DNA from 2 places in the Sulfitobacter sp. IGS-18 genome. Region 2 is predicted to be linked to the other one. Evidence: riboswitches for the same ligand, from Rfam matches in the RefSeq annotation. Region 2 holds a riboswitch; the other holds the start of a gene.
The links. Region 2 has a riboswitch for cobalamin ahead of ACWNZ3_RS04615 (ABC transporter substrate-binding protein). Riboswitches for the same ligand answer to the same signal wherever they lie in the genome.

Region 1: another riboswitch for cobalamin. It lies ahead of ACWNZ3_RS06495 (TonB-dependent receptor); the one in region 2 lies ahead of ACWNZ3_RS04615 (ABC transporter substrate-binding protein).

What each region holds. Positions count from the first base shown of each region.
Region 1 is NZ_CM184556.1:1,350,939-1,355,142, forward strand. It holds gene ACWNZ3_RS06485 (adenosylcobinamide amidohydrolase) at 1-185, opposite strand, end outside; gene ACWNZ3_RS06490 (hypothetical protein) at 182-778, opposite strand; gene ACWNZ3_RS06495 (TonB-dependent receptor) at 1,060-1,656, opposite strand; cobalamin riboswitch at 1,782-1,988, opposite strand; gene ACWNZ3_RS06500 (Mth938-like domain-containing protein) at 2,153-2,506, shown strand; gene ccmA (heme ABC exporter ATP-binding protein CcmA) at 2,596-3,213, shown strand; gene ccmB (heme exporter protein CcmB) at 3,210-3,866, shown strand; gene ACWNZ3_RS06515 (heme ABC transporter permease) at 3,950-4,204, shown strand, end outside.
Region 2 is NZ_CM184556.1:944,278-948,481, forward strand. It holds gene ACWNZ3_RS04610 (ABC transporter substrate-binding protein) at 1-934, opposite strand, end outside; cobalamin riboswitch at 1,106-1,300, opposite strand; gene ACWNZ3_RS04615 (ABC transporter substrate-binding protein) at 1,398-2,405, opposite strand; cobalamin riboswitch at 2,577-2,775, opposite strand; gene ACWNZ3_RS04620 (FAD-binding oxidoreductase) at 2,796-3,869, opposite strand; gene ACWNZ3_RS04625 (aromatic ring-hydroxylating oxygenase subunit alpha) at 3,874-4,204, opposite strand, start outside.

The DNA.
Region 1 (4,204 bases), 410 kb from region 2:
ATCCCCACACGTTCGGCATTCGATAGGCCCAGGGTGGCAATGCAGCGCACAGTTGTCCGGCCCGCCTTTGCGCTCTGGTCGGTGAAACGGGAGACATCGCGCGAGGTCAGAAAGGCCAGGGCATCCTGCATCTCGCGCTCAAGCTCAAGGCTCAGCCAGGGCCGCGCAAGGGAGACGCCGCTCATTCCAGTATGTCCAGCGGCTGAAAGACAAACCCCGATGCCGTTTCTTCCAGAAAGGCGCTGACGCCAAAGGTGTCGCGGACAAGCGCTGGGGTCAGCACCGCCTGCGGTGAGCCGTCGGCGGCAATGCCGCCCTTGTCGACGACGATCAGGCGGGTGCAGTGCCGCGCCGCCAACCCCAGGTCATGCAGTGACACGATCACCGCGCGCGCCTCCGCCGCCAGATCGGCAAAGCTGCCGCGGTATTCCAGCGCGGGGGAGGTCGATTCGCGTCCGTAAAGCGGATTGGAGGAACTGCTGTCCTTCTCGGTCTCAAGCAGCAGGTTCAGCAGATGGCCGGCCTCTGCCACGCTGCGCCCGTCCAGGCCGAAACTCAGCCGGTATTTCAGCGCTTCGGTCCGGGTAAGCGTCGGCGCGCCGCCGTTGAAGGTCGATTCGTGTCTGGTGTTCTCATAGGCCAGCCGATGGGTCAGCCGCCCCTCCAGCATCGCATATTCGCCGTAGACCCCTAGGTCGTGTTGACATTCATTGTCGCCCACCCGCGCGAGACGGATTTTGCCGCTGGCGCCCTGATGTGAGCGCAGCAATGTGATCATTGGAAGCGAACATCCGGGATGGCAGAGGCAAAATCCGCCTCGCCCCGCAGGGGTTTCGCCAAAATTGCCCATTTCTGCGTTACAGCGTCCCGCCTTTACTATAAGGCAAATCACATCGCCAATGTCCCGAGAGCGCGTAGCGCGGCAGGGTATTGGCGCTTCAATTTCAAGGCGGGGCGCGCAAAGAGAGCTTGAAATAGCTGGCTATTCCTGCGCTCTCTTGCCTGGAACTGAGCAATTTTGGACTGAAACGGGTGGGTGACAATGAATGTCAACACGACCTAGCGTCCGTTCGTCGAGGGTGCCGAACTGGGTCGGATCATCCACCACATAACCCGGCGCATCCGGCGCGAAAGAAATGCGGTTGCCGTTGTCCCGTTGCCCAGCTCCAGCGTGGCCGAATAGGTGTCGCCGATCCCGCCTTTTCGGGTAATGATATTGATAACCCCCGCCGAGGCGTTGGAGCCGTAATAGACCGAATGCGGCCCGCGCAGCACCTCGATGCGCTCGATATTGGCGGTTTCCAGACCGCTGAGAATATATTCGCCATCGCCGCCCGAGGCTTCGATCCCGTCGATCAGGATCAGCGTATGGTTTGCCTCGCCGCCGCGCAGGCGGACCTGGGTAAAACTGCTGCCGGATCCGTTGACCGACACGCCCGGCAAGGCGCGCAGGGCGTCCTGCACCGTGGCGATGCCGCGCTCCTCGATCTGTTGTGCCGTGACAACACTCGCCGCGCGGCCCAGTGCCTCGGCCTCGATCGGCGTCAGCCCGCCCGAGACAATGATCTCGCCCAGATCGAAATGATCCTGAGCCAGTGCAGCAGTGGTGAAGTATGGAACGACGGCTGCGGAAGCCAGAGCGGATGCAAGACGCATGAGATACCCTCGGTTGCGACCCCGACGGGCCGCCAGACGTTGAATTGTCTTTTGAGGGATGCCCCCCGCAGACGGTGAAAACACCACAAGCGGAAGCTCCGCAGTCCCGACGCCCCTCGCGCCCGAACAGGGTGAACACCTTGGCAGGTCTCCTGACTCGCGGGTCGTTGCTTGGCCGGACCTTCCCATCACATATGCTGTGACAGTGGTATGCGCCGGCTTTGCTCTCCGCCTACAGTTGCGGGGGCAGTCGTGGATTTGGCCGGAGGGCCGAACCACGTTCCCTATTAACCAGACGGCGAACCGTCCGGACCGAAGTACCCTTTGGATAGCGGCCCGAATCGTTTCGGTAAAGCCTGCATGGAAAAATTCTCTGCGCCGCCCGGCAGGGCCTGCGGCAAAGCACCCCGCCAGGGGCGTCTTTTTACCGCGCTGGCCTATAACGTCAGGGCCGCATCGGCTATGATCGTCCTGCCGCTTTGCAAAGGGATGTGACATGCGCTTGAACGAGATCGTCTTTACGGATGCGAAACCTGTCGAAGGCTATGGCCCCGGCTTTTTCCGCATCGGCGGGCAGGTGATCCATGGCCCGGTGATTGCCGGACCTGGCGGCATTCAGACATGGGCCGGGCTGCAGGACGACGCCGCGCTTCTGGCGCTCAAGGGGCAGGTTGACGTGCTCTTTGTCGGGACCGGCGCCGAGATCGGCCATCTGCCGGAAACCCTGACCGGCCCGCTGGAAGAGGCCGGCATGGGGGTGGAGGCGATGGCATCCCCCGCCGCCTGCCGCACCTACAACATCTTGCTGAGCGAAGGCCGCCGCATTGCCCTCGCGCTGATCCCCGTCTGAGATGCCCGGGCCGTTGTGCCCGCCCCGCCGGGGTGCCGCGCCGCAAATGACCGCTTTTGCACGCCCCGCCAATGGGTTACGCAGGGGGCATGATGTTACGTGTCGATGATCTGACCCTTGCCCGTGGCGGTGTGCCGGTTCTGACCGGTCTCAGCCTTGCGCTGGTGCCGGGTCAGGCGCTGATCCTGCGCGGGCCGAACGGCGCGGGCAAGACTACCCTGTTGCGCAGCATCGCAGGCCTGCAACCGCCGCTTTCGGGCCGCATCGAGGGCGCGCAGGACCGTGTCGCCTATGCCGCCCATGCCGACGGGCTGAAAGCGATGCTGAGCGTGACCGAGAACCTGGCCTTCTGGGCGCGGATCTTTGGCACTTCCGACATCACCCCGGCGCTGGATGCCTTTGACCTGCACGGGCTGGCGGACCGGCTGGCAGGCACCCTGTCGGCAGGGCAGAAACGCCGTCTGGGACTGGCGCGGCTTCTGGTCACCGGGCGGCCGCTCTGGGTGCTGGACGAACCCACCGTTTCGCTCGACACCGGGGCGGTGGCGCTCTTTGCCGCTGCCCTGCGCGCGCATCTGGCACAGGGCGGCGCGGCGCTGATCGCCACCCATATCGACCTGGGGATCGAGGCGCAGGTGCTGGACATCACCCCCTTCCGCGCCAGTGCTGCCACCCGCGCCGGCGCCCGCGACGAGGCCTTTCTGTGAGGGCGCTTCTGATCCGTGATCTGACGCTCGCGCTCCGGGCCGGGGGCGGCTTTGGCCTGGGGCTTGCCTTCTTCCTGATCGTGACGGTGCTGGTGCCCTTCAGCGTCGGCCCGCAGGCGGCGCTCTTGCAGCTCATCGCCCCCGGCGTGCTCTGGCTGGGCGCGCTGCTGGCCTGCCTTTTGTCGCTGGACCGCCTGCTGGCGCTGGATTTCGAGGATGGCACGCTTGACCTGCTGCTCACTGCCCCGCTGCCGCTGGAGGGGGCGCTGAGCGTCAAGGCTCTGGCCCATTGGCTGACCACGGGCCTGCCGCTGGTGCTGGCCGCCCCGGTGCTGGGCGTGCTGCTGAACCTCGCACCGCCAGGCTACCTCTGGCTTGTCGTTTCGCTGGCGCTGGGGACACCGGCTCTGTCGGTCATCGGCTGTTTCGGCGCGGCGCTTACCGTGGGGATCAAACGCGGCGGGCTGCTGCTGTCGCTGCTGGTACTGCCGCTTTACGTGCCGACCCTGATCTTCGGGGCCGAGGTCGCCCGGCGCGGCGCAGGCGGGCAGGAGGTGACCACACCACTGCTGATGCTGGCCGGGATCACCTGCGCGGTGATCGCCCTGATGCCCTTCGCCTCTGCCGCCGTGCTGCGCATGGGGCTGCGATGAGCGGCCCGGCCCCCCATACCCCCGGTCAATCCGTCGCGCCGTCGTCTATTGAGCACCGCCGCGCGGCAGAGTAGGAGTAGCCCATGTCGATCTGGAGTTACGCAAACCCGGTGAAATTTCTCACCCTGAGCGCGCGGGTACAACCCGTGCTCTGGGTGCTGTCGCTGGCCTGTGTCGCGACCGGGCTGATCTGGGGTTTCTTCGGCACGCCCCAGGATTACCGCCAGGGCGCAACGGTCAAGATCATCTACCTGCATGTCCCCGCCGCCCTGATGGCGATCAACGCCTGGTTCATGATGCTGGTCGCCTCGCTGATCTGGCTGATCCGCCGCCACCAT
Region 2 (4,204 bases):
AATGCGCGTTCAGGATCACGATGCGGTCATTCCTGACTGCGTCCATCTGGCTGGTCACCGGATCGCTGCGCAGGAATTCCAGCTTTTTCTCCACATCATCCGCCTCGAAACGGCGCCGGTCCATTTCGGCGACGACGATGACCGAAGGATTGGCGCGGGCGATGCTTTCCCAACTGACAACCGGCCATTCCTCGTCGCTTTGTACGACATTGCGCAGCCCGAGCTTGTCCATCATGTAACCCGGAGGTCCCTTGCGGCCCGCGACATAGGGGTCGATGTCCATCTCGGCGGAGGAGAACCAGAACACGGCCGAAGCATCCTCAAGATCCAGCGCCGCCGCCTGTTCGATGGCCGCCGCTTCGCGGGCTTTCAGATCGGCGACCAGAGCCGCGCCTTTTTCGGACACGTCAAAGATCTGTGCCAACTGGGTGACACCGGCATAGATGCTGTCCATTTCGAACATGGCCAGACGGGTGCCGTCCGATCCGGTGCTGTTGTCCTTGGCCCAGCAATCGGCGGGCAGCACGAAGGTCGGGATGCCAAGGTCGGCAAACTGATCGCGGGTGGCCACGATGCCCTGCGGGCCGATGTGCCATTCATATTGCACGACAACCACATCGGGGCGCTTCTCGACCACGGATTCAAAGCTGGGGTCATTGTCGGCCAGACGTTCAATGCCAGCGTTCAATTCGGTGAACTCCGGCAACACTTCGGTGAACCACACCGACGTTCCGGCAACCCTGTCGCCAAGCCCCAGCCCATACATCAGTTCGGTTCCGGCCTGACCGACAGTCACCGCCGTTTCAGGGGCCGCGTCAAAGGTGACGTCGACGCCGCAATTCTCGATCGTCAGGGGATAGGCCGTCTGGGCCTGCGCCACCGGCGCGAAACAGACCGCGCCCAGCAGGGCCGCCCTTAGTTTCTTGTGGTACATCCTATGTCTCCGGAGTGTGATGCGCCCGGAGACAAAGAGGGTATGGCGAACCCATGGCTGGCCTGCATGGCAACCGGGGCGGCTGACATCTGCAGGCTGGCGATGGAGGGTGCGTGGGAGCACCGCTGGACAAAGTTCATTCGACACCTCCCCGGACTCCCCGCCCGGGCCGCGTTACGTTTGCTGTCGGCAGGTCTCCTGACTGGCGGGTCGTCACGGCAGCGGCCTTCCCATGGCACGGGGCCACAGTGGCATGATCGCTGCACGCTCATCGCCTACAGTTGCGGGGGCAGTTCCGGTTCACCGGCGGACCGGTGGCGGATTCCCTTTTGATTCCTTGCGGAAACCGACAGGCGTTGTTCTAGCCAGCAATTTCCGCAGCCGCAATCGCCGATCTCGGGCCGCTCAACCACAGCCCGGAGCGCGACGGGTCGCAGCTGCGCGGCAGGGGCGGCGGCACAGGTCATTTCAGGCCCTGCGCCTCCATCGCTTCGGCCAGTGCCTCAAGCCCGTCGATGATCCGGGTCGAAGGGTTCAGCGTCATCGCGTCCATCGGCAGCACCCGGCCCTCGCTGACCGCCTCCATCAGGCTGGCCACCGGATCGCCGGTCAGGAACGCCATCTTGGCCTCGGTCGAATCCATCGGATAGCGGCGGCGGCTCATGTCGGCGATGGCGATGATCGTCGGGTTCTTCCGGGCGATGGTCTCCCAGCTCACGGTCGGCCAGTCCTCGAAACTGTCGATGATGTTGGTCATCCCGAGTTGCCGGGCCATGTAGCCCGGTGCGCCGTTCTGCCCGGCGACATAGGGGTCGGCCTCCGTGGTTGCCGACGAGAACCAGAAGACGACGCTGACATCCCCGGAGACCGCGCCGACCCTTGCCTTTGCCGCTGCTTCACGCTTGCGCAGATCCGCGATCAGCGCCGCGCCCCGGTCCTGGACGTCAAAGATCTCGGCCAGCTCGGCAATGTCACGATAAACGAGGTCCATCTCGAAGGGCACCGGGCGCGGGCCGTCCGAGGTTTCCATCTGCGGCCGGTCGGCACAATCCGAGGGCAGGTTGTAGGCCGGAATGCCGAGGTCCGCGAATTGCTGACGCGTGCCGACGGACCCCTTTATCCCGATGTAATATTGCAGGTCAGTCGTCACCAGGTCGGGGCGGCGTTCGATCACCGCCTCGAAGGAGGGGTTGTTGTTGTCCAGCCTTTCGATCCCGGCATCCACTTGCGCGAACTGCGGCAGCACCGGACTGCGCCAGACCGAGGTCGCCCTGACCCGGTCGGCCAGCCCCAGCTGATACAGGATATCGGTGCCCCGCTGGCCAAGCGAAACCACAGTCTCGGGGGCCTTCGGGAACACCAGTTCTATGCCGCAGTTGTCGATGGTCAGCGGATAGTCGGTTTTGGCCAATGCCGGCAGCGCCAGCACCATTGCCGTCAGGGCGGCGCCGCTCAGGGATTTGAGGGACATATGTGATCTCCGGTTGATGAAGCGACCGGAGACAGGAAGGGATTGCCGACCTCGGACGGCAACACGGCGCCGGCCGCGAGGGCCGGAGCATTGTTGCAGTTACCGGAAACCCCGAAAGGCCCCGTTGAGGAAAACGTCATATGGCACCTCCCCGGACACCCCGCCCGGACCGCGTTGCTGTTGCATGTCGGCAGGTCTCCTGACTGACGGGTCGCTGTGCTTGGCTGCCTTCCCATGGTCCTTGGACCACAGTGGCATTTATGGCTTGGCACTCGCCGTCTACAGTTGCGGGGGCAGTTCCGGTTCACCGCTTGCGCGGTGGCGGATTCCCTTTTGATTCCTTTCGGAAACCGACAGAAACTGGTTAACCTCTCGTTCTGGTGAATACAATCACACCTCGACGGTGACCTTGCCGATCGGGTTCGAACAGCAGGCCAGGATATAACCCTCCGCGATATCATCCTCCGAGATGCCGCCGTTATGGACCATGTGAACATCGCCCTCGGTCTTGCGGATCTTGCAGGTGCCGCAGATGCCAAAGGTGCAGCCCGACGGGATGTTGAGCCCGCTGGCCTTGGCCGCCGCCAGGACGGTGTCGGTCTGTGCGACCCTGGCAGTGACGCCCGAGGTGGCAAAGGTGATCTCGGCGCTGGTATCCTCGTCCGGCACGATGTCGTCCAGCGCGGGGGCCTCGGCCTCGTTCGGGGTGGGGGCCTGGAAATTCTCCTGGTGGTAGCGATCCATGTCATAGCCAAGACCCTGAAGCGCCTCGCGCACGGTCTGCATGAAGGGCTCGGGCCCACAGCAAAAGACTTCGCGCTCCAGATAATCGGGGGCCATGAGGCCCAGCATCAGCTGGTTGATCTGGCCGCGATAGCCGGTCCAGGGCGCAAAACGGTCGGCCGCCTTGACGATCCAGTGCAGGTCGATGCCCGGCACCCGGCTGGCCATGTGCTCCAGCCGCTGGCGAAAGATGATCTCGGACGGGCGGCGCGCGCAGTTCACAAAGACGATGTCAGGCTCGGTGCCCAGATCGAACATCCAGGTGGTCATCGACATCATCGGCGTGATGCCGGACCCGGCCGAGATGAACAGGTATTTGTCTGACGGGAAATCGGTATGGGTGAACCAGCCCGCCGGTCCCGTCACCTTCAGCCGCATGCCGGGTTCCAGGTGATCCAGCATCCAGCGTGTGCCGATGCTGTCAGCCTGCGCCTTGACGGTGATCGAGATCGACCGCGGCCGCGAGGGCGAGGAGGAAATCGTATAGGTCCGGTGCACGGTGCCGCCGGGCACCGGCAGTTCCAGCGTCAGGAACTGACCCGGCTTGAAGTCGAACAGCGCCCCCGAGGGCGCGCGAAAGGTGAATGTGGCGGTATTGGCCAGTTCGGGGATGACTGACACGCATTCCAGCGGTTCATCGTCCTGCCAGAAGATATTGGACGGATGGGCGATATCTTTCATCGTGTTACTCCGCCGCCATCTGGGTCGGGGTCAGCCGCCGCGACATCGTGTTGCAATACCAGTCGACAAAACCGATCACGCCGGTCTCGTGGATGGGCGAATAGGGACCGGGCTCATAGGCGGGTGAATTGATGCCGCGCTGGTTGTCTTCCACCACCCGGCGGTCCTCGTCATTGGTGGCGATCCAGACCTCGGTCAGGCGCCGGAGATCGTAATCCACACCTTCCACGGCATCCTTGTGGACCAGCCATTTGGTCGTGACTTGCGTTGTCGTCGCCGTCAGCGGTGTGACGCGAAAGACGATGGAATGATCCGGCAGGAAATGGTTCCAGGTG